2 regions of the Escherichia marmotae genome follow, and region 1 is predicted to be linked to the other one. Evidence: predicted binding sites of a transcription regulator. Region 1 holds the regulator's gene; the other holds the start of a gene.
The links. The regulator Fur, encoded in region 1, represses iron uptake genes when iron is present. The targets are predictions, from matches to a motif close to ATAATAATGAGAACNACTATCAA.

Region 1 (10,914 bases):
CCCGGCGTGGGATCACCCCGCCCTATTTATCCCCGGTGGTAATTCGCCGTATGTTACTGAACAATATCGTGATGATTTACTGGCGCAATTTCCGCAGGCACGGGCGCATGTGATTGCAGGTGCGGGTCACTGGGTACACGCAGAAAAACCTGATGCAGTGCTGCGCGCCATCCGCCGCTATCTCAATGATTAATGCAACTGATTAAAAACCCAGCGTCTGCGTCGCTTTCCGCGCGTGGGCGTTGGCGTGACTCATCGCGCTGATGTATTATGGCGCGCTATCCATCCGGGCAGACGCCTGGCTGATTGTTTCCCCCGAAGTCACCAAGATCATGGCCAAAGAACAAACGGACCGTACGACATTAGATCTGTTCGCGCACGAGCGTCGACCGGGACGACCGAAAACCAATCCGCTTTCGCGCGATGAACAGCTGCGTATTAATAAACGCAACCAGCTAAAACGCGACAAAGTACGTGGTCTTAAGCGTGTCGAACTGAAGCTGAATGCAGAAGCTGTCGAGGCGCTGAACGAGCTGGCAGAGTCGCGTAATATGAGCCGTAGCGAACTGATCGAAGAGATGTTGATGCAACAACTCGCGGCGCTGCGTAGTCAGGGCATCGTCTGATCCCATCCTTTACTCAAATAATTCGGGTTACAGCCCATGTAACTTGAAGTTGGACAAAAAAATTGTGTAGCACAGTGTGCAGTCCTGCGAGTTTGCTGATTCCGCAAGACTGCCTGTTCTGCTATGATTGCCTTTATCCGTGGGCAATTTGCCACCCCCATTTCAATAAGTTTCAAGAGGTTATTTCACTCATGGCTATCACTGGCATCTTTTTCGGCAGCGACACCGGTAATACCGAAAATATCGCAAAAATGATTCAAAAACAGCTTGGTAAAGACGTTGCCGATGTCCATGACATTGCAAAAAGCAGCAAAGAAGATCTGGAAGCTTATGACATTCTGCTGCTGGGCATCCCAACCTGGTACTACGGCGAAGCGCAGTGTGACTGGGACGACTTCTTCCCGACTCTCGAAGAGATTGATTTCAATGGTAAACTGGTTGCACTGTTTGGCTGTGGCGACCAGGAAGATTACGCAGAATATTTCTGCGACGCGTTAGGCACTATCCGTGACATCATCGAACCGCGTGGTGCTACCATCGTTGGTCACTGGCCAACTGCGGGCTACCATTTCGAAGCCTCAAAAGGTCTGGCGGATGACAACCACTTTGTCGGTCTGGCTATCGACGAAGACCGTCAGCCGGAACTGACCGCCGAACGCGTGGAAAAATGGGTGAAACAAATTTCTGAAGAGCTGCATCTCGACGAAATTATCAACGCCTGATGTGATGCGGCGTAGACTCATGTCTACGCCGTATTAATAGATAATGCCAATCAAAATAATTGCTACAAATTTGTAACTTTTGCCGTTGTACCTGTACAATGTTCCAGTGTTGAAGTGGCCTTACCGATGTAAATGTAAGCTAAGCCACGTTTTTATTAACAATATTTGCCAGGGACTTGTAGTTTTCATTTAGGCATGGCAATTCTATAATGATACGCATTATCTCAAGAGCAAATTCTGTCACTTCTTTTAATGAAGTGAATCGCTTAGTAACAGGACAGATTCCGCATGACTGATAACAATACCGCCCTAAAGAAAGCTGGCCTGAAAGTAACGCTTCCACGCTTAAAAATCCTGGAAGTTCTTCAGGAGCCGGACAACCATCACGTCAGTGCGGAAGATTTGTACAAACGTCTGATCGATATGGGTGAAGAAATTGGTCTGGCTACCGTATATCGCGTACTGAACCAGTTTGACGACGCCGGTATCGTCACCCGCCACAATTTTGAAGGCGGTAAATCCGTATTTGAACTGACCCAGCAACATCACCACGATCACCTGATCTGCCTCGATTGCGGCAAGGTTATCGAATTTAGTGATGAATCTATCGAAGCGCGTCAGCGTGAAATTGCCGCAAAACACGGCATTCGCCTGACTAACCATAGTCTCTATCTTTACGGTCACTGCGCCGAAGGCGATTGCCGCGAAGATGAGCACGCGCACGAAGGCAATTAAGTCAGCCTGAACGAGAAAAAGCCAACCTGCGGGTTGGCTTTTTTATAAAGAGAAATAAGAAAAGCGAGAGTTACAGCTCTCGCTTTTTGTTTTTTACTGCGTAGCGTTATTACTGCGAATTTCCTGCCAGACCTTATCACAATCGGCTTTCACCGCCTGATCATTACCGGTTTGCGTTGCCTGAATACACTGCTGATAATCCAGCACGCGCACACTTTCCTGCTCGGCAAACTGCTGATGTTGTTTCTCTTTCTTCAGCACGTTTAACACGCTCTGGCAGGCTTCAATTTTTTCCGGCGAGCCTTGTGCGGTATTAATACAGGCGCTGTACGCCTCTTTCAGACGACTATCTTCCTGTGGCGCGGTTGATTGCGCACAGGCCACCAACCCCGATGCCATCATGGCGATGAGAATCAGTTTCTTCATAGCAAATTCCTCAAACGTGCGGCAGGCGAAAAACCTGCCGCGTCGGACATCAGAAGATAGTGAATGGCGCGATAACCATAAACTTCACGTCACGCTCATCCTGGAAGATGTTGCCGTAACCGCCGCCCCAGCTCGGGATATCGGAGTGGTTATCGTATTCGGTGAAGTGCAGCTTGAACATCGTACCTTTGGCGCGACCATCCTGAAGGGTGTAGACCGCATCCAGGCTGTATGCAGACTCTTCAATAGTCCGGTTCTTGTCGTAGAACGCATCCGGGTTGCTCTGCCAGGTAGCGGGTTTGGCATCCCAGGCGTAAACGTAAGAAGCGCCGATGGCGAAACCTGGAAGATTCCAGTTTTTCAGATCATACATCGCGCCGAAGAAGACCGCTTTTTCGCCGTTGGCGTTAAAATCAGAACGGTTATCCCACCAGATATCCAGGCGGCCGTTAGAGGAAGCGTAGGTTGGGGTCATACGCTGTAAGAAGTACCCCTGCTGACCGTCAGCTTTCACCCAGGTGCCTTCCAGGCGCAAATCCACTACGTCAGCCGCCCGGTAGCCAAAGGTCAACGCCTGTAGCCAGGCGGTGCCGTCGTAAAGATCGTTGACGCTGCGATCGTCAACTTTATCGCGCGTACCGTAGAACTGGTAGCTGGTAGTTAGCGGGCTACCGGCGATATCAAATTTGTAGCTGGCTTTAGCAAAATACTGATCGATATACCCTTCAGCCTGACCAAATGCCACTTCCAGCACGAGGTTATTTTTGAAATCGTACTTCGCCCCGAGGGAGTGCAGGTAATCAACTTTGGTGGTTTTATCGTTCTGATAAAACTCATCCATTTCCAGATGCCACGGCGCTTTATATTCGTTGGTCCACATGTAGGAGAAGCTCAACGCACCAGCATCACCGTAATCAAAATTAGCCCCGGCTTCCGCGCCCTGATAAGTACCCGGCATAAAGCTCCAGTGCGGCGCTAACAGCGTCTGACCGGTTGGCTGAATATAACCTGCTCTCGCCCACGCCGGACCGTATTTAAATTTGGCCGCTGCTTTATACAGGCTTATACCGCTTTTATCGCCTGACCAGTCTTCGTCATAGGCTTTATTACTTTTCGAAAAAGCGATTTCGTTCGGGTGTGAACTGTCGCCATTTTCCGCCATTTCAATCGCCGTAAACGCAGCAATATCAAGGCCGAACATATCCGCGACATAACCAGACTGAAAATCGAGGTTGGCGTTCCAGGTGGAGTGAGAAAGGTTGGTTTTGTATTTGTCGCCGTCGGTAACATCTTTACGGTCACGTTCACGCTGCCAGTAATAGATACCGCCGGTTAAGGTTGAATCGTCGATAAATCCTTCGGCGTGAGCCTCCGGCATTGCCATAAAGCCCGACATTGCTGTAACACCGGCGATAGCCAGCGCCAGCGTACTACGTTTACCACTAAACGTACGCATGGGTTAATCCTCTTTGACGTATAAATTGCTGCACCAAGGGTGAACAGCGAAAAAATAAAAAATTAAAAAAGTAGCGTTGAGAAAAGTCTCGCTGACTACAGGAACAGACTATTTTTCGCGCCGCGAATTATCAATCTCTTTCTGTAACGAGAATGTAAGAACATGAGCAACCGCACATATTTTGATGATTTTTGTTACAAGGTTTAAATTTGTACCAGGAGAGCGCGTAGAAGAAAAATATGCGGCTTTCCAGTGGGATGAAGGCAGTCGCATTCTATTAAATTATGGCTGGTGATTTTAAATTTGTTTTATGGATAAATTACAAAGCGGAATTAATTCGCGAAGAAAAGCAGAAAAAACGCCGCAGAGTGCGGCGTTTGGGATTGTTGACGAAGTGCACTTTGTTCATACCGGATGCGGCGTGGACGCCTTATCCGGCAAAGTGGAACTTAACGTTACTCGCCAACCTTCGCCCAGGTATCACGCAGCCCAACGGTGCGGTTAAATACTGGTTTTTCCGCAGTGGAATGGCGACTGTCGAGACAGAAATAGCCTTCACGCTCAAACTGGAACGCTTTACCTGCTACCGCATCTTTCAGCGACGGTTCAGCAAAGCCCTGTTTGATCACCAGCGATTCCGGGTTAATCACCGACAGGAAATCATCCGCAGCGCCTGGATTCGGCACGCTGAACAGACGGTCATACAGACGGATTTCAACCGGTAGCGCATGTGCCGCACTTACCCAGTGGATAACGCCTTTGACCTTACGACCATCAGCCGGATCTTTGCTCAGGGTGTCAGCATCGTAAGTACAGAAGATAGTGGTGATATTGCCTTCAGCATCTTTCTCCACGCGTTCCGCTTTAATCACGTAAGCATTACGCAGACGCACTTCTTTACCCAGCACCAGACGTTTGTACTGTTTGTTGGCTTCTTCGCGGAAATCGGCACGATCGATCCAAATCTCAGCACTAAACGGCACCTGGCGGCTACCCATTTCCGGTTTGTTCGGATGGTTCGGCATGGTAACCATTTCGCCTTCGCCCTGATAGTTTTCGATAACCAGTTTTACTGGATCGATAACTGCCATTGCGCGAGGGGCGTTTTCGTTAAGATCTTCACGGATGCAGGATTCCAGCGACGCCATCTCAATAGTGTTGTCCTGCTTGGTCACGCCAATGCGTTTGCAGAACTCACGAATAGAAGCCGCGGTATAACCACGACGACGCAGACCGGAAATGGTCGGCATACGCGGATCGTCCCAGCCTTCTACGTGCTTGTCGGTCACCAACTGGTTCAGTTTACGCTTGGACATCACGGTGTATTCCAGATTCAGACGCGAGAATTCGTACTGGCGCGGATGAACAGGAATAGTGATGTTGTCCAGAACCCAGTCGTACAGACGACGGTTGTCCTGGAACTCCAGCGTACACAGAGAGTGGGTAATACCTTCCAACGCATCGCTGATGCAGTGGGTGAAGTCGTACATCGGGTAGATGCACCACTTGTTGCCGGTCTGATGATGTTCAGCAAACTTAATGCGATACAGCACCGGATCGCGCATCACGATAAACGGCGATGCCATGTCGATTTTCGCACGCAGGCAGGCTTTACCTTCTTCAAAACCGCCGGTACGCATCTTCTCGAACAGCGCCAGGTTCTCTTCAACGCTGCGGTCGCGGTATGGGCTGTTTTTACCCGACTGCGTCAGAGTGCCACGATATTCGCGGATTTGCTCTGGCGTCAGTTCATCAACATATGCCAGGCCTTTATTGATCAATTCAACAGCATAGGCGTGGAGTTGATCAAAATAATCGGAGGAGTAACGGACGTTACCTGACCAGTGAAAACCTAACCACTCAACGTCGTTTTTGATCGACTCGACGTACTCGATATCTTCTTTTACCGGGTTGGTGTCGTCGAAACGCAGGTTGCACTGGCCTTTATAGTCCTGGGCGATCCCGAAGTTCAGGCAGATAGATTTCGCATGGCCAATATGCAGATAGCCATTCGGCTCCGGCGGGAAACGGGTGTGTACTGTGGTGTGCTTACCACTGGCCAGATCTTCATCGATGATCTGACGAATAAAGTTAGTCGGGCGGGCTTCAGCCTCACTCATCGTGGATTCCTCAAAGCGTAAACAACGTATAACGGCGTATGATCTTATAAGCGAGACAGGCTGACAACTGTTAGTTAGAGAAAATCGAAAAATCTAACAAAGATTATGGGGATGATTGATGAAAAAAAAGCGGTAGAGAAGATCCCCCACCGCTTGTCATTGTTGGATGCGACGCTTGACGCGTCTTATCCAACCTACGGGCCTGATAAGACGCGTCAAGCGTCGCATCAGGCATAAAGCCGATTACTTTTTGATTTCAAACAGCGGTGTTTGACCCGCTACGACGTGCCCCTGGGCTTTAATAACCAGGCCGCTGAAATCGTCGATATTGCTGCAAACAACCGGACTGATCATCGAGCGAGCGTTAGCGTTCAGGTAATCCAGATCCATTTCCAGAATCGGTTGCCCTGCGCTTACCTGCGCGCCCTCTTCCACCAGACGTTTAAAACCTTTACCTTCCAGCGCCACAGTATCGATACCCATGTGGACTACGATTTCCGCGCCTTTTTCGGTTTCCAGGCAGAACGCGTGGTTGGTGTTGAAGATTTTCACGATAGTCCCTGCGGCTGGTGATACAACGATTTTATCCGTCGGTTTCACCGCCACACCGTCACCCACCGCTTTGCTGGCGAATGCTTCGTCTGGCACCTGATCCAGCGCCACAACATCACCAGTAATCGGTGATACCAGTTCAACGATAGACACTGCGTTTGGTACAGCCTGTGGTTTTGCTGCCGGAGCAGCGGTTGCCGGAGCGGCTTCAGCAGACGCTGCTGCTACCGGCCCACGGGCAACGACTTTCTTCATTGCATCACCGATAGATTCGGCTTTCGCACCGACAATCACCTGAATAGTCTGCTTGTTCAGTTTCACCACACCAGAAGCACCCAGACGTTTACACATCGCATCGTTGACGAGAGCTGAGTCAGCCACCGTCAGGCGCAGACGGGTAATACAGGCATCAATCGCTTTCAGGTTGTCACTACCGCCAACCGCAGCAATATAGTTGGTCGCCAGTTGAGTCAGACCTTCTTCAGTGTTGCTGTTGGCTTCTTCAGTAACAATTTCGTCTTCTTTATCTTCACGACCTGGCGTTTTCAGGTTGAACAGGCGGATAACCACACTGAACACCACGAAGTAGATAGCGAAGAAAACAACGCCCATCACCAACAGCATCCAGACGTTCTGGCTGGCGGCCGGCAGGTTATACATCAACGCATAGTCGATGGCACCCGCAGAGAAGGAGAAGCCCGCGTGGATACCCAGCAACGTTGCGACAAACAGGCTGATGCCGGTCAGCAGTGCGTGCAGGAGGTACAGCAGCGGAGCGAGGAACATGAACAGGAATTCCAGCGGCTCAGTCACACCGGTCAGGAACGCGGTGATAGCCACGGAAAGCAGCATCCCACCAACCATCGGACGACGCTCTTTCGGCGCGGCAAAATACATCGCCAGCGCTGCACCCGGCAAACCGAACATCATGATCGGGAAGAAGCCGGACATGAACATCCCCGCCGTGCCGTCACCCGCATAGAAGCGGTTGATATCGCCGTGGAATACAGCACCCGCCGCGTTGGTGAATTCACCAATCTGGAACCAGGCGATAGTGTTCAGCACCTGATGCAGACCCGTTGGGATCAGCAGACGGTTGATGAAACCAAAGATACCGGAACCCAGCGCGCCTGCAGAAACGATCCATTCGCCACCTGCATGAATAGCGTGCTGCACCGGCGGCCAGACATAACCAAAAATGGCTGCCAGCACCAGACAGAAGAAGCCAGTGGCAATCGGCACAAAGCGTTTACCGCCGAAGAAGCTCAGGAAGTCAGGCAGTTTAATCGCGGACCAACGGTTATAGGCTGCACCACCGACCAGACCGGTAATGATACCCGCCAGAACACCCATGTTAATTTCCGGGTTGATGGTTACCATCGCTTTGGTCAGTACAAAATACCCGACTGCCCCCGCCAGCGCCGCCGCGCCCGCGCTGTCTTTTGACCAACTGGATGCCACACCGATCGCGAAGATAAGCGCAAGGTTGTCAAAAATCGCACCGCCCGCCTGGGCAATAAACGCAACGTTAAGTAAATCTGGCTGGCCGAATCGCAGCAACAGTGCCGCCACCGGCAGCACCGCGATAGGGAGCTGTAACGCCCTACCGAGTCGCTGGAAAAACCCTAAAATATTCATCTTATTCCCCCTACGAGAACCCTATTTGGCTTGTTTAAAGCCGTATTTTTATTTTGCTGCAAACTGTACTGCCGATGTTCTGTAATCAGGTTGTTAGATCATCTGCTACAGAGTGTGTAAAAAATTAATTCGTACCGCAAATTAAACGCGTGTCTTTTGTGAGTTTTGTCACCAAATATCGTTATCATCACTCCCTTTTACTGGCTAAACCAGAAAACTTATTTTATCATTCAAAAAATCAGGTCGGATTGACGCCTGTCTGCGCAAATCCAGGTTACGCTTAAAGATGCCAAATCCGCCAACGGCTTAATTTTTCTTATCGAGGTGAATAATGAGACTGATCCCCCTGACTACTGCTGAACAGGTCGGCAAATGGGCTGCGCGCCATATCGTCAATCGCATCAATGCGTTCAAACCGACTGCCGATCGCCCGTTCGTGCTTGGCTTGCCGACCGGTGGCACACCGATGACCACCTATAAAGCGTTAGTCGAAATGCATAAAGCAGGCCAGGTCAGCTTTAAGCACGTTGTCACCTTCAACATGGACGAGTATGTCGGTCTGCCGAAAGAGCATCCGGAAAGCTACTACAGCTTTATGCACCGTAATTTCTTCGATCACGTTGATATTCCAGCAGAAAATATCAACCTTCTCAATGGCAACGCCCCGGATATCGACGCCGAATGCCGCCAGTATGAAGAAAAAATCCGCTCTTACGGTAAAATTCATCTGTTTATGGGCGGTGTAGGTAACGACGGTCATATTGCATTTAACGAACCAGCCTCTTCTCTCGCCTCTCGCACCCGTATCAAAACCCTGACACATGACACTCGCGTCGCAAACTCTCGTTTCTTTGATAATGATGTTAATCAGGTGCCAAAATATGCGCTGACCGTCGGTGTGGGTACACTGCTGGATGCCGAAGAAGTGATGATTCTGGTGCTGGGTAGCCAGAAAGCACTGGCACTGCAGGCGGCCGTTGAAGGTTGCGTTAACCACATGTGGACTATTAGCTGTCTGCAACTGCATCCGAAAGCGATCATGGTGTGTGATGAACCTTCGACCATGGAGCTGAAAGTTAAGACTTTAAGATATTTCAATGAATTAGAAGCAGAAAACATCAAAGGTCTGTAATTGTTATCCCTGCCCTGACGTTTCGTTCAGGGCTGTATTATTTTTGATATCGGGGGTCGGAATGTATGCATTAACCCAGGGCCGGATCTTTACCGGCCACGAATTTCTTGATGACCATGCGGTTGTTATCGCTGATGGCCTGATTAAAAGCGTCTGTCCAGTAGCGGAACTGCCGCCAGAGATTGAACAACGTTCACTGAACGGGGCCATTCTCTCCCCCGGTTTTATCGATGTGCAGTTAAACGGCTGCGGTGGCGTACAGTTCAACGATACTGCTGAAGCGGTCAGCGTGGAAACGCTGGAAATCATGCAGAAAGCCAATGAGAAATCAGGCTGTACTAACTACCTGCCGACGCTTATCACCACCAGCGATGAGCTGATGAAACAGGGTGTGCGCGTAATGCGCGAATACCTGGCAAAACATCCGAATCAGGCATTAGGTCTGCATCTGGAAGGTCCGTGGCTGAATCTGGTAAAAAAAGGCACTCATAATCCGAATTTCGTGCGTAAGCCCGATGCCGCGCTGGTCGATTTCCTTTGTGAAAATGCCGATGTTATTACCAAAGTCACACTAGCGCCGGAAATGGTGCCAACGGAAGTGATCAGTAAACTGGCAAATGCTGGTATTGTGGTTTCAGCCGGTCACTCCAACGCCACATTGAAAGAAGCGAAAGCCGGTTTCCGCGCGGGGATTACCTTTGCCACCCATCTGTACAATGCGATGCCGTATATTACGGGGCGTGAGCCGGGTCTGGCGGGCGCGATCCTCGACGAAGCTGACATTTATTGCGGTATTATTGCCGATGGCCTGCACGTTGATTACGCTAACATTCGCAACGCCAAACGTCTGAAAGGCGACAAACTGTGTCTGGTTACCGATGCGACTGCGCCAGCAGGTGCCAATATTGAACAGTTCATTTTTGCGGGTAAAACAATATACTACCGCAACGGACTTTGTGTGGATGAGAACGGTACGTTAAGTGGTTCATCCTTAACCATGATTGAAGGCGTGCGTAATCTGGTCGAACATTGTAGTATCGCACTGGATGAAGTGCTGCGTATGGCGACGCTCTATCCGGCGCGTGCAATTGGCGTTGAGAAACGTCTCGGCACTCTCGCCGCAGGTAAAGTGGCCAACCTGACCGCATTCACACCTGATTTTAAAATCACCAGGACCATCGTTAACGGTAACGAGGTCGTAACTCAATAAGAGAAAGTATGACACCAGGCGGACAAGCTCAGATAGGTAATGTTGATCTCGTAAAACAGCTTAACAGCGCGGCGGTTTATCGCCTGATTGACCAGCATGGGCCAATCTCGCGAATTCAGATTGCCGAACAAAGCCAGCTTGCCCCCGCCAGCGTAACTAAAATTACGCGTCAGCTTATCGAACGCGGGTTGATCAAAGAAGTTGATCAGCAGGCCTCCACCGGAGGCCGCCGCGCAATCTCTATTGTCACCGAAACCCGCAATTTCCAGGCTATCGGCGTACGACTTGGTCGTCACG
Region 2 (10,914 bases), 130 kb from region 1:
TAGTATCGGGTGATTAGCTCAGCTGGGAGAGCACCTCCCTTACAAGGAGGGGGTCGGCGGTTCGATCCCGTCATCACCCACCACCGGGTCGTTAGCTCAGTTGGTAGAGCAGTTGACTTTTAATCAATTGGTCGCAGGTTCGAATCCTGCACGACCCACCACTAATTATGGTGGGTTAGGTGGAAACAGTTAGTAGTATCCAGCGCAGTATCGGGTGATTAGCTCAGCTGGGAGAGCACCTCCCTTACAAGGAGGGGGTCGGCGGTTCGATCCCGTCATCACCCACCACTCGGGTCGTTAGCTCAGTTGGTAGAGCAGTTGACTTTTAATCAATTGGTCGCAGGTTCGAATCCTGCACGACCCACCATCCTGAATGATTAAAGCAGTATAATCCCGCAAGGGGTCGTTAGCTCAGTTGGTAGAGCAGTTGACTTTTAATCAATTGGTCGCAGGTTCGAATCCTGCACGACCCACCAATGTGAAAAGGCACCCTAAAGGTGCCTTTTTGCTATCTTAACATCCCTCGATTTTAATTCGTAAGTTCCCACGCTTGATGAGTGAATAACCTTATGTAGGTCGGATAAGCGCAAGGCGTTGCATCCAATATCACGTACGTAATTCTTGTGACTTTTCCCTGCCATTCGGTTATCTTGTTTAGCATATAAAACAAATGAAATCGGTAATAGCGATATCACGCTTCATATCGGTTTAAATGTTAAGTCTGCAAAACGAGATAGCAAGATGAGCGTGATGTTTGATCCTGAAGCAGCGATTTATCCTTTCCCAGCAAAGCCGACGCCGTTAAGCATTGATGAAAAAGCGTATTACCGCGAGAAAATAAAACACCTGCTAAAAGAACATAATGCGGTTATGGTCGCCCACTACTACACCGGCCCTGAAATCCAACAACTGGCGGAGGAAACCGGCGGCTGCATTTCCGATTCGCTGGAAATGGCGCGCTTTGGTGCAAAGCATCCTGCTTCTACGCTGTTAGTTGCTGGGGTGAGATTTATGGGAGAAACCGCCAAAATCCTCAGCCCGGAAAAAACAATTCTGATGCCCACACTTAAGGCCGAATGTTCACTGGATCTCGGGTGCCCCATTGAAGAATTTAACGCATTTTGTGATGCCCATCCCGATCGTACTGTCGTCGTCTACGCTAACACGTCTGCTGCGGTAAAAGCGCGTGCAGATTGGGTGGTGACTTCAAGCATTGTCGTCGAACTTATTGATCATCTGGATAGTTTGGGGGAAAAAATCATTTGGGCACCAGACAAACATTTGGGGCGTTACGTGCAAAAACAGACGGGCGCAGACATCTTATGCTGGCAAGGTGCCTGCATCGTTCATGATGAGTTTAAGACTCAGGCGTTAACCCGCTTACAAAAACAATACCCTGACGCTGCCATACTGGTACATCCGGAGTCACCCCAGGCCATTGTCGATATGGCCGGTGCGGTCGGTTCCACAAGTCAGTTGATCAATGCTGCGAAAACATTGCCGCATCAACGGCTTATTGTGGCGACGGATCGGGGGATCTTCTACAAAATGCAGCAAGCGGTGCCTGACAAGGAGCTACTGGAAGCGCCAACCGCTGGCGAGGGTGCAACCTGCCGTAGCTGTGCGCATTGCCCGTGGATGGCCATGAATGGCCTCCAGTCCATCGCAGAGGCATTAGAACAGGGAGGAAGCAAACACGAGGTTCATGTTGATGAAAAGCTGCGAGAGAGGGCGCTGGTGCCGCTCAACCGTATGCTGGATTTTGCGGCTACACTACGTGGATAGCTGACAATAAGGCATCATGCTACGCATTGGAGGAAAGATGGATTTTTTTAGCACACAGAACATTCTGGTTCATATACCGATCGGTGCTGGCGGTTACGATCTCTCATGGATCGAAGCGGTAGGGACGATCGCTGGGTTACTGTGTATTGGTCTTGCCAGCCTGGAGAAGATCAGCAACTACTTTTTTGGTCTGATCAACGTTACCTTGTTTGGCATTATTTTCTTTCAGATTCAATTGTATGCCAGCTTACTGCTGCAGGTATTTTTCTTTGCCGCTAACATTTATGGCTGGTATGCCTGGTCGCGACAAACCAGTCAGCATGAAGCCGAGTTGAAAATTCGCTGGCTGCCACTGCCGAAGGCATTAACCTGGTTGGTTGTTTGCGTCGTTGCCATTGGTCTGATGACGGTATTTATCAACCCGGTATTTGCGTTCCTGACCCGCGTGGCGGTAATGATTATGCAAGCGTTGGGTCTACAAGTGGCTATGCCAGAATTGCAACCAGACGCCTTCCCATTCTGGGATTCCTGCATGATGGTACTCTCCATCGTGGCAATGATCCTGATGACACGTAAATACGTCGAAAACTGGTTACTGTGGGTCATTATTAACGTGATCAGCGTGGTGATTTTCGCCTTGCAGGGGGTTTATGCCATGTCGCTGGAGTATCTGATCCTGACCTTTATTGCCCTGAACGGCAGCCGGATGTGGATAAACAGCGCACGCGAAAGAGGTTCACGCGCGCTGTCTCATTAATGGTGATGATGTGAATGGCCGGAAACCCCTTGATTAAGGTGGCAATCCGGCCCATGACAAGGCTGATATTCCATCTGAATCGTGGCGTGCTCAATCTGATAGTTGTCCATCAGATAGTGTTGGATCTTGTCCAACAATGCGTCGTGATCGTGTGGCGGGATCACCTGCACATGCAGCGTCATTACTGGCTTCTCGCCCACCATCCACACGTGTACATGATGCACATTGCGCACTTCCGGGATTTCCCGGCACATGCGGCGCTTCAGTTCAGCGATATCCAGCGAAACCGGCGCACCTTCAAGTAATTCATTCACGCTGTCTTTCAATAATCGCCAGGCACTGCGCAGAACCAGAAGTGAAACGAGAATGGAAAGAATAGGGTCAGCAGGCGTCCAGCCGGTCCAGATAATAATCAACGCCGCGATGATAGCGCCGACAGAACCCAGCAGATCCCCCAGGACATGCAACGCTGCCGCGCGTACATTGAGATTTTTCTCTTCACTGCCACGATGCAGCAACCAGAAAGAAAGCACATTCGCCAGCAATCCAGCCACGGCAATAGTCATCATCATACCGCCTTCAACCGGACGTGGCGTGCGGAAGCGTTCTATCGCCTCCCAGACAATCAAAATAGTAATCACCACCAGGGCGATGGCATTTACAAACGCCGCGAGGGTGGTCAATCGAAGCCAGCCGAAAGTATGGCGAAAGGTGGGGGGACGACGGGAAAATTGAACGGCAAGTAGGGCGAAAAGCAGGGCGGCAGTATCGGTCAGCATATGACCCGCATCGGCCAGCAATGCCAGAGAACCGGAAAGAAAGCCGCCAATAACTTCAACCAGCATAAAACCGGCGGTAACGCCGAAAGCATATAACAAGCGACGAGCATTATTATCTTCTGGCAGATGTGCGGAAGTGTGTGAGTGCGCCATGACGAGTCATCCCTTAATTAATCTCACTTAACTTTATGACATCATACTGCTTTTAGAAGGGAAAAATTAAAAGGGAGAGACTCCGCTCTCCCTGTATTGGCTTTATTGCAGGATTACTGTGTTGTACCGTCGGTTTTGGTATCGACATCATTGTTGATGCCATCACCGGTTTGGACTTTTTTATTGATGTCCGGACAGCGACCATCTTTGCACATCGTATTTTTGTGCTCTTCATCTTTGGTCATGCCATCATTATCCATTGATGAACCGTTCGGGTGCAGCATGGTGCCGCCCGAGTTGCTATTAACCCCGCTATTATCGACGTTATTTGGCGTGACATTTTCACGGGCATCTGGGGCAACCTGGCCCGCATCAGCCGCAGCGTTTGCCTGGCCGTTATTAGTTTGCGCGCCGCTATCGGCAGCCAGTGCAGCTCCGCTGGCAAGACTAAGAGTGGCAGTCAGAAATAGAGTGGCCAGTTTTGTCATTTTCATACGATGCTCCTGTTATGGTCGTTATGTCGGATAACCTCTTCCAACAGTGCATTTGCAGGTGATTGTCAGGCAATGGTTTAAGATTTCAGCCAGAAGAATAAATCCAGCAGAGAATCTTGAAAAAATTAATAAACAAAGAAGTTACAGTTAGAAATTGTAGGTGAGATCTCGTTTTTCGCGACAATCTGGCGTTTTTCTTGCTAATTCCAGGATTATTCCGTTCATAGTGTAAAACCCCGTTTACACATTCTGACGGAAGATATAGATTGGAACTATTGCATTCACTAAATTAAGTATGGCAACACTGGAACAGACATGAATTATCAGAACGACGATTTACGCATCAAAGAAATCAAAGAGTTACTTCCGCCTGTCGCATTGCTGGAAAAATTCCCCGCTACCGAAAATGCCGCGAATACGGTTGCCCATGCCCGTAAAGCGATCCACAAGATCCTGAAAGGTAATGATGATCGCCTGTTAGTGGTGATTGGCCCTTGTTCGATTCATGATCCTGTAGCCGCTAAAGAGTATGCAACCCGCTTGCTGGCGCTGCGTGAAGAGCTGAAAGACGAGCTGGAAATCGTCATGCGTGTCTATTTTGAAAAGCCGCGTACGACAGTGGGTTGGAAAGGGTTGATCAACGATCCGCATATGGATAACAGTTTCCAGATCAACGACGGTTTGCGCATTGCTCGTAAATTGCTGCTCGACATTAACGATAGTGGCCTGCCAGCAGCAGGTGAGTTTCTCGATATGATCACCCCGCAGTATCTGGCCGACCTGATGAGTTGGGGCGCAATTGGCGCACGTACAACCGAATCGCAGGTTCACCGTGAACTGGCGTCTGGTCTTTCTTGCCCGGTAGGATTCAAAAATGGCACCGATGGCACGATTAAAGTGGCTATTGATGCCATTAATGCTGCTGGTGCGCCGCACTGCTTCCTGTCAGTGACCAAATGGGGTCATTCGGCAATTGTGAATACCAGCGGTAACGGCGATTGCCATATCATTCTGCGCGGCGGTAAAGAGCCTAACTACAGTGCGAAACACGTTGCTGAAGTGAAAGAAGGGCTGAAAAAAGCGGGTTTACCGGCGCAGGTGATGATTGATTTCAGCCATGCAAATTCGTCCAAACAATTCAAAAAGCAGATGGAAGTTTGCGCTGACGTTTGCCAGCAGATTGCCGGTGGTGAAAATGCCATTATTGGCGTGATGGTGGAAAGTCACCTGGTTGAAGGGAACCAGAGTCTGGAAAGCGGTGAGCCGCTGGCCTATGGCAAGAGCATCACCGATGCCTGCATTGGCTGGGAAGATACCGACTCTCTGTTACGTCAACTGGCGAACGCCGTAAAAGCACGTCGCGGATAAGGTTTATAGTCCCGACCTGCGAATTGCCATGACTGTACGTTTGTAGGCCTGATAAGACGCGTAGCGTCGCATCAGGCAATGTGCTCCGTTGTCAGTTACGTACGCCTTGTGCAAAAACAAAAAAAGCCGACTCACTTGCAGTCGGCTTTCTCATTTTTTCAACGGATTACGCTTACTTTGCTTTACCCTGGTTCGCAACGGCCGCTGCTTTCGCCGCGATCTCGTCAGCATTACCCAGGTAATAACGTTTCAGAGGTTTGAAGTTTTCGTCAAACTCATACACCAGCGGTACGCCAGTCGGGATATTCAGCTCAAGGATCTCTTCTTCACTCATGTTATCGAGATATTTCACCAGCGCACGCAGGGAGTTACCATGTGCCGCGATGATCACGCGCTCACCGCTCTTCATGCGTGGCAGAATGGTTTCATTCCAGTAAGGGATCACGCGGTCAATGGTCAGCGCCAGGCTTTCCGTCAGCGGCAGCTCTTTTTCGCTCAGTTTAGCGTAACGCGGATCGTGGCCCGGATAACGCTCATCATCTTTAGTCAGTTCCGGCGGAGTTACCGCAAAACCACGACGCCACTGTTTCACCTGCTCGTCGCCATATTTTTCAGCGGTTTCCGCTTTGTTCAGACCCTGCAACGCACCGTAGTGACGTTCGTTCAGTTTCCAGGATTTCTCAACGGGCAGCCATGCCTGATCCAGTTCGTCCAGCACATTCCACAGAGTATGGATAGCGCGCTTCAGCACAGAGGTGTAAGCAAAGTCAAAGCTGTAACCTTCCTCTTTCAGCAGCTTGCCTGCTGCTTTTGCTTCGCTTACGCCTTTCTCAGACAGATCCACGTCGTACCAACCGGTGAAACGGTTTTCTTTATTCCACTGGCTTTCGCCATGACGAACCAGAACCAGCTTAGTTACAGCCATATACTTACTCCTCAAATCATTATTTAATGATAATAATTCTCATTATATTGCCGTGGGATAACAACAGCAATGCTTACGCATAACCATAGCGAAAATAGTGTCGCAGTGTAAGGTTGTTGTGAATATTGAGTTGCAAATATGTCTTCATTTGCTGGCAAGATGAACGATACGATGAGAAAGCCCTCATATTGAGGGCTTGAAGTCACTGTGCAATAAACTGATATTCCGTCTGGCTGGAATACTCTTCGCCTGGGCGTAAGAAACAGTCCGGCTGCGGCCATTCAGGATGGTTCGGGCTGTCCGGCAAAAACTCGCTTTCCAGCGCCAGACCTTGCCAGTCGGCGTAAGGTTCTGTTCCCCGTGAGGGTGTGCCACCAAGGAAGTTGCCGGAGTAAAATTGCAAAGCCGGAGCGGTGGTGTAGACCTTAAGCTGCAATTTCTCATCTGCTGACCAGACATGCGCTGCCACTTTCTTGCCATCGCCTTTGGCCTGCAACAAGAACGCGTGATCGTAACCTTTCACTTTGCGCTGATCTTCGTCGGCAAGAAACTCACTGGCGATGATTTTGGCGCTGCGGAAATCAAAAGACGTACCGGCAACAGATTTCAGTCCGTCGTGCGGAATACCGCTTTCATCTACCGGCAGATATTCGTCAGCCAGAATCTGCAGCTTGTGATTACGCACGTCAGACTGTTCACCGTCGAGGTTGAAATAGACGTGGTTAGTCATATTCACCGGGCAAGGTTTATCAACCGTGGCGCGATAGGTGATAGAGATACGGTTATCATCGGTCAGACGATACTGCACCGTCGCGCCGAGATTACCCGGAAAGCCCTGATCGCCATCTTCTGAAGTCAGGGCAAACAGCACCTGACGATCGTTCTGATTTACAATCTGCCAGCGACGTTTATCGAATCCTTCCGGGCCGCCGTGTAGCTGGTTGACACCCTGACTTGGCAACAGCGTTACAGTTTCGTCGTCAAAGGTATAACGGCTATTGGCGATACGGTTGGCATAGCGACCAATAGAGGCCCCCAGAAATGCGGCCTGATCCTGATAGCATTCCGGGCTGGCACAGCCGAGCAGCGCCTCGCGGACGCTGCCATCGGAAAGCGGAATACGGGCGGAAAGTAAAGTTGCACCCCAGTCCATCAGCGTGACTACCATCCCTGCGTTGTTACGCAAAGTTAACAGTCGGTACGGCTGACCATCGGGTGCCAGTGCGGGAGTTTCATTCAGCACTGTCCTGCTCCTTGTGATGGTTTACACACGTAAAAAGTCTCTTTAATGCCTGTTTTTGCTTCATATTGTTCAGCAACAGCGTGCTGTACTGCAGGCACCAGTTCTTCCGGGATCAGCGCAACAATACAGCCGCCAAACCCACCACCGGTCATGCGCACGCCCCCTTTGTCGCCAATCACTGCTTTTACGATTTCTACCAGGGTATCAATTTGCGGTACGGTGATTTCGAAGTCATCGCGCATAGAGGCATGAGACTCCGCCATCAACTCACCCATACGTTTCAGGTCGCCTTGCTCCAGCGCGTTGGCAGCTTCAACGGTACGGGCGTTTTCGGTCAGAACGTGACGCACGCGTTTTGCGACGATCGGATCCAGTTCATGCGCTACGGCGTTGAACTCTTCAATGGTGACATCGCGCAGGGCTGGCTGTTGGAAGAAACGCGCACCGGTTTCACACTGTTCACGGCGGGTGTTGTATTCGCTGCCGACCAGAGTGCGTTTGAAGTTACTGTTGATAATCACCACCGCCACACCTTTCGGCATGGAAACAGCTTTAGTCCCCAGTGAGCGGCAGTCGAGCAATAATGCATGATCTTTCTTGCCCAGAGCGGAAATCAACTGATCCATGATCCCGCAGTTACAGCCCACAAACTGGTTTTCAGCTTCCTGACCGTTAAGCGCGATTTGTGCGCCGTCCAGCGGCAGATGGTAAAGCTGTTGCAATACAGTACCGACTGCGACTTCCAGCGAAGCGGAAGAACTTAACCCGGCACCCTGCGGCACGTTGCCGCTGATCACCATGTCCACGCCACCAAAGCTGTTATTGCGCAGTTGCAGATGTTTCACCACGCCACGGACATAGTTGGCCCATTGGTAGCTGTCATGCGCGACAATGGGCGCATCAAGGGAAAACTCGTCAATCTGATTTTCATAATCGGCAGCCATAACGCGTACTTTGCGATCATCACGCGGCGCACAGCTAATTACCGTTTGATAATCAATCGCGCAGGGCAGAACAAAACCATCGTTGTAGTCGGTGTGTTCGCCAATTAGATTCACGCGGCCAGGCGCCTGAATGGTATGAGTGGCAGGGTAGCCAAATGCGTTGGCAAACAGAGATTGTGTTTTTTCTTTCAGACTCATTTCTTACACTCCGGATTCGCGAAAATGGATATCGCTGACTGCACGCAAACGCTCTGCTGCCTGTTCTGCTGTCAGGTCTCGCTGGGTTTCTGCCAGCATTTCATAACCGACCATAAATTTACGCACGGTGGCAGAGCGTAACAGAGGTGGATAAAAGTGCGCGTGCAACTGCCAGTGTTGGTTCTCTTCGCCATTAAACGGCGCACCGTGCCAGCCCATCGAGTAAGGGAAGGAGCACTGGAAAAGATTGTCATAACGACTGGTCAGCTTTTTCAACGCCAGTGCCAGATCGCTGCGCTGGGCGTCGGTCAAATCGGTGATCCGCAGAACATGGGCTTTGGGCAGCAGCAACGTTTCGAACGGCCAGGCAGCCCAGTAAGGCACCACGGCTAACCAGTGTTCGGTTTCAACAACGGTACGGCTACCATCAGCCAGTTCACGCTGGACATAATCCACCAGCATGGGGGATTTCTGTTGGGCGAAATATTCTTTTTGCAGGCGGTCTTCGCGCTCAGCTTCGTTAGGCAGGAAGCTATTTGCCCAAATCTGTCCGTGCGGATGCGGGTTCGAGCAGCCCATTGCCGCCCCTTTGTTTTCAAACACCTGCACCCACGGGTACGTTTTTCCCAGCTCTGCGGTTTGTTCCTGCCAGGTTTTGACGATTTCCGTCAACGCGGCAACGCTTAACTCTGGCAGCGTTTTACTGTGATCCGGTGAAAAGCAGATCACCCGGCTGGTGCCACGTGCGCTCTGGCAACGCATCAGCGGATCGTTGCTTTCTGGTGCATCTGGCGTGTCAGACATCAATGCCGCAAAGTCATTGGTGAAAACGTAAGTCCCGGTGTAATCGGGGTTTTTATCGCCTGTAACCCGCACATTACCTGCGCAGAGGAAGCAATCAGGATCGTGCGCAGGCAACACCTGTTTAGCTGGCGTTTCCTGCGCCCCCTGCCAGGGGCGCTTTGCGCGATGCGGTGAAACCAGAATCCATTGCCCGGTGAGCGGGTTATAGCGGCGATGTGGATGATCAACGGGATTAAATTGCGTCATGGTCGTTCCTTAATCGGGATATCCCTGTGGATGGCGTGACTGCCAGTGCCAGGTGTCCTGCGCCATTTCATCGAGTGTGCGCGTTACGCGCCAGTTCAGTTCGCGGTCGGCTTTGCTGGCATCCGCCCAGTAGGCCGGGAGGTCGCCCGCACGGCGCGGTGCAAAATGATAGTTAACCGGCTTGCCGCAGGCTTTACTGAAGGCATTAACCACGTCCAGCACGCTGCTGCCTACGCCTGCACCGAGGTTGTAGATGTGTACGCCTGGCTTGTTCGCCAGTTTTTCCATCGCCACGACGTGACCGTCCGCCAGATCCATTACGTGGATGTAATCGCGAACACCAGTGCCATCTTCGGTCGGATAATCGTTACCAAAAATAGCCAGAGAGTCGCGACGGCCTACAGCAACCTGGGCGATATATGGCATCAGGTTATTCGGAATACCTTGCGGATCTTCGCCCATATCGCCCGACGGATGCGCACCAACCGGGTTGAAGTAGCGCAGCAGAGCAATGCTCCAGTCCGGCTGGGCTTTTTGCAGGTCGGTAAGGATCTGTTCCACCATCAGCTTGCTTTTGCCGTAAGGGCTTTGCGGTGTGCCGGTCGGGAAGCTCTCAACGTAAGGAATTTTGGGTTGATCGCCATAGACGGTGGCGGAGGAGCTGAAGATAAAGTTTTTGACGTTCGCGGCGCGCATGGCGCTAATCAGACGCAGGGTGCCATTGACGTTGTTATCGTAATATTCCAGCGGTTTTTGTACCGACTCGCCAACGGCTTTCAGCCCGGCGAAGTGGATCACGGTATCGATAGCGTGATCGTGCAGGATCTCGGTCATCAACGCTTCGTTGCGAATATCGCCTTCAACAAATGTCGGATGTTTGCCGCCTAAACGCTCGATAACAGGCAGTACGCTGCGCTTACTGTTACAGAGGTTATCAAGAATGATGACATCATGACCGTTTTGCAGTAATTGCACACAGGTATGACTTCCAATGTAACCGCTACCACCGGTAACCAGAACTCTCATAATTCGCTCCATCAGGCTTATGGTATGAAATAACCATAGCATAACAAAGATGCGAAAAGTGTGACATGGAATAAATTAGTGGAATCGTTTACACAAGAATTTAGCCATCTTTTATGTGCGATTAAGCGATTATAAAACAGAGAGTTGGTGAATGATTGCGTCTTTTATCTGAAAAAAGAGGTGTTTTCATGC

Region 2: a site for Fur is predicted at 6,288-6,310, ahead of gpmA (2,3-diphosphoglycerate-dependent phosphoglycerate mutase). Genes of this name have one in related genera too.

Annotation. Positions count from the first base shown of each region.
Region 1 is NZ_CP025979.1:1,776,459-1,787,372, forward strand. Features, by position in the region: gene ybfF (esterase) at 1-193, shown strand, start outside; gene ybfE (LexA regulated protein) at 333-626, shown strand; gene fldA (flavodoxin FldA) at 818-1,348, shown strand; gene uof (fur leader peptide) at 1,558-1,644, shown strand; gene fur (ferric iron uptake transcriptional regulator) at 1,637-2,083, shown strand; gene C1192_RS09310 (ChiQ/YbfN family lipoprotein) at 2,177-2,509, opposite strand; gene chiP (chitoporin ChiP) at 2,559-3,965, opposite strand; gene glnS (glutamine--tRNA ligase) at 4,421-6,085, opposite strand; gene nagE (PTS N-acetyl glucosamine transporter subunit IIABC) at 6,329-8,275, opposite strand; gene nagB (glucosamine-6-phosphate deaminase) at 8,607-9,407, shown strand; gene nagA (N-acetylglucosamine-6-phosphate deacetylase) at 9,469-10,617, shown strand; gene nagC (DNA-binding transcriptional regulator NagC) at 10,626-10,914, shown strand, end outside.
Region 2 is NZ_CP025979.1:1,648,408-1,659,321, reverse strand. Features, by position in the region: tRNA gene C1192_RS08620 (tRNA-Val) at 8-83, shown strand; tRNA gene C1192_RS08615 (tRNA-Lys) at 86-161, shown strand; tRNA gene C1192_RS08610 (tRNA-Val) at 213-288, shown strand; tRNA gene C1192_RS08605 (tRNA-Lys) at 292-367, shown strand; tRNA gene C1192_RS08600 (tRNA-Lys) at 401-476, shown strand; gene nadA (quinolinate synthase NadA) at 742-1,785, shown strand; gene pnuC (nicotinamide riboside transporter PnuC) at 1,823-2,542, shown strand; gene zitB (CDF family zinc transporter ZitB) at 2,539-3,474, opposite strand; gene C1192_RS08580 (YbgS-like family protein) at 3,588-3,968, opposite strand; gene aroG (3-deoxy-7-phosphoheptulonate synthase AroG) at 4,284-5,336, shown strand; gene gpmA (2,3-diphosphoglycerate-dependent phosphoglycerate mutase) at 5,509-6,261, opposite strand; gene galM (galactose-1-epimerase) at 6,464-7,504, opposite strand; gene galK (galactokinase) at 7,498-8,646, opposite strand; gene galT (galactose-1-phosphate uridylyltransferase) at 8,650-9,696, opposite strand; gene galE (UDP-glucose 4-epimerase GalE) at 9,706-10,722, opposite strand.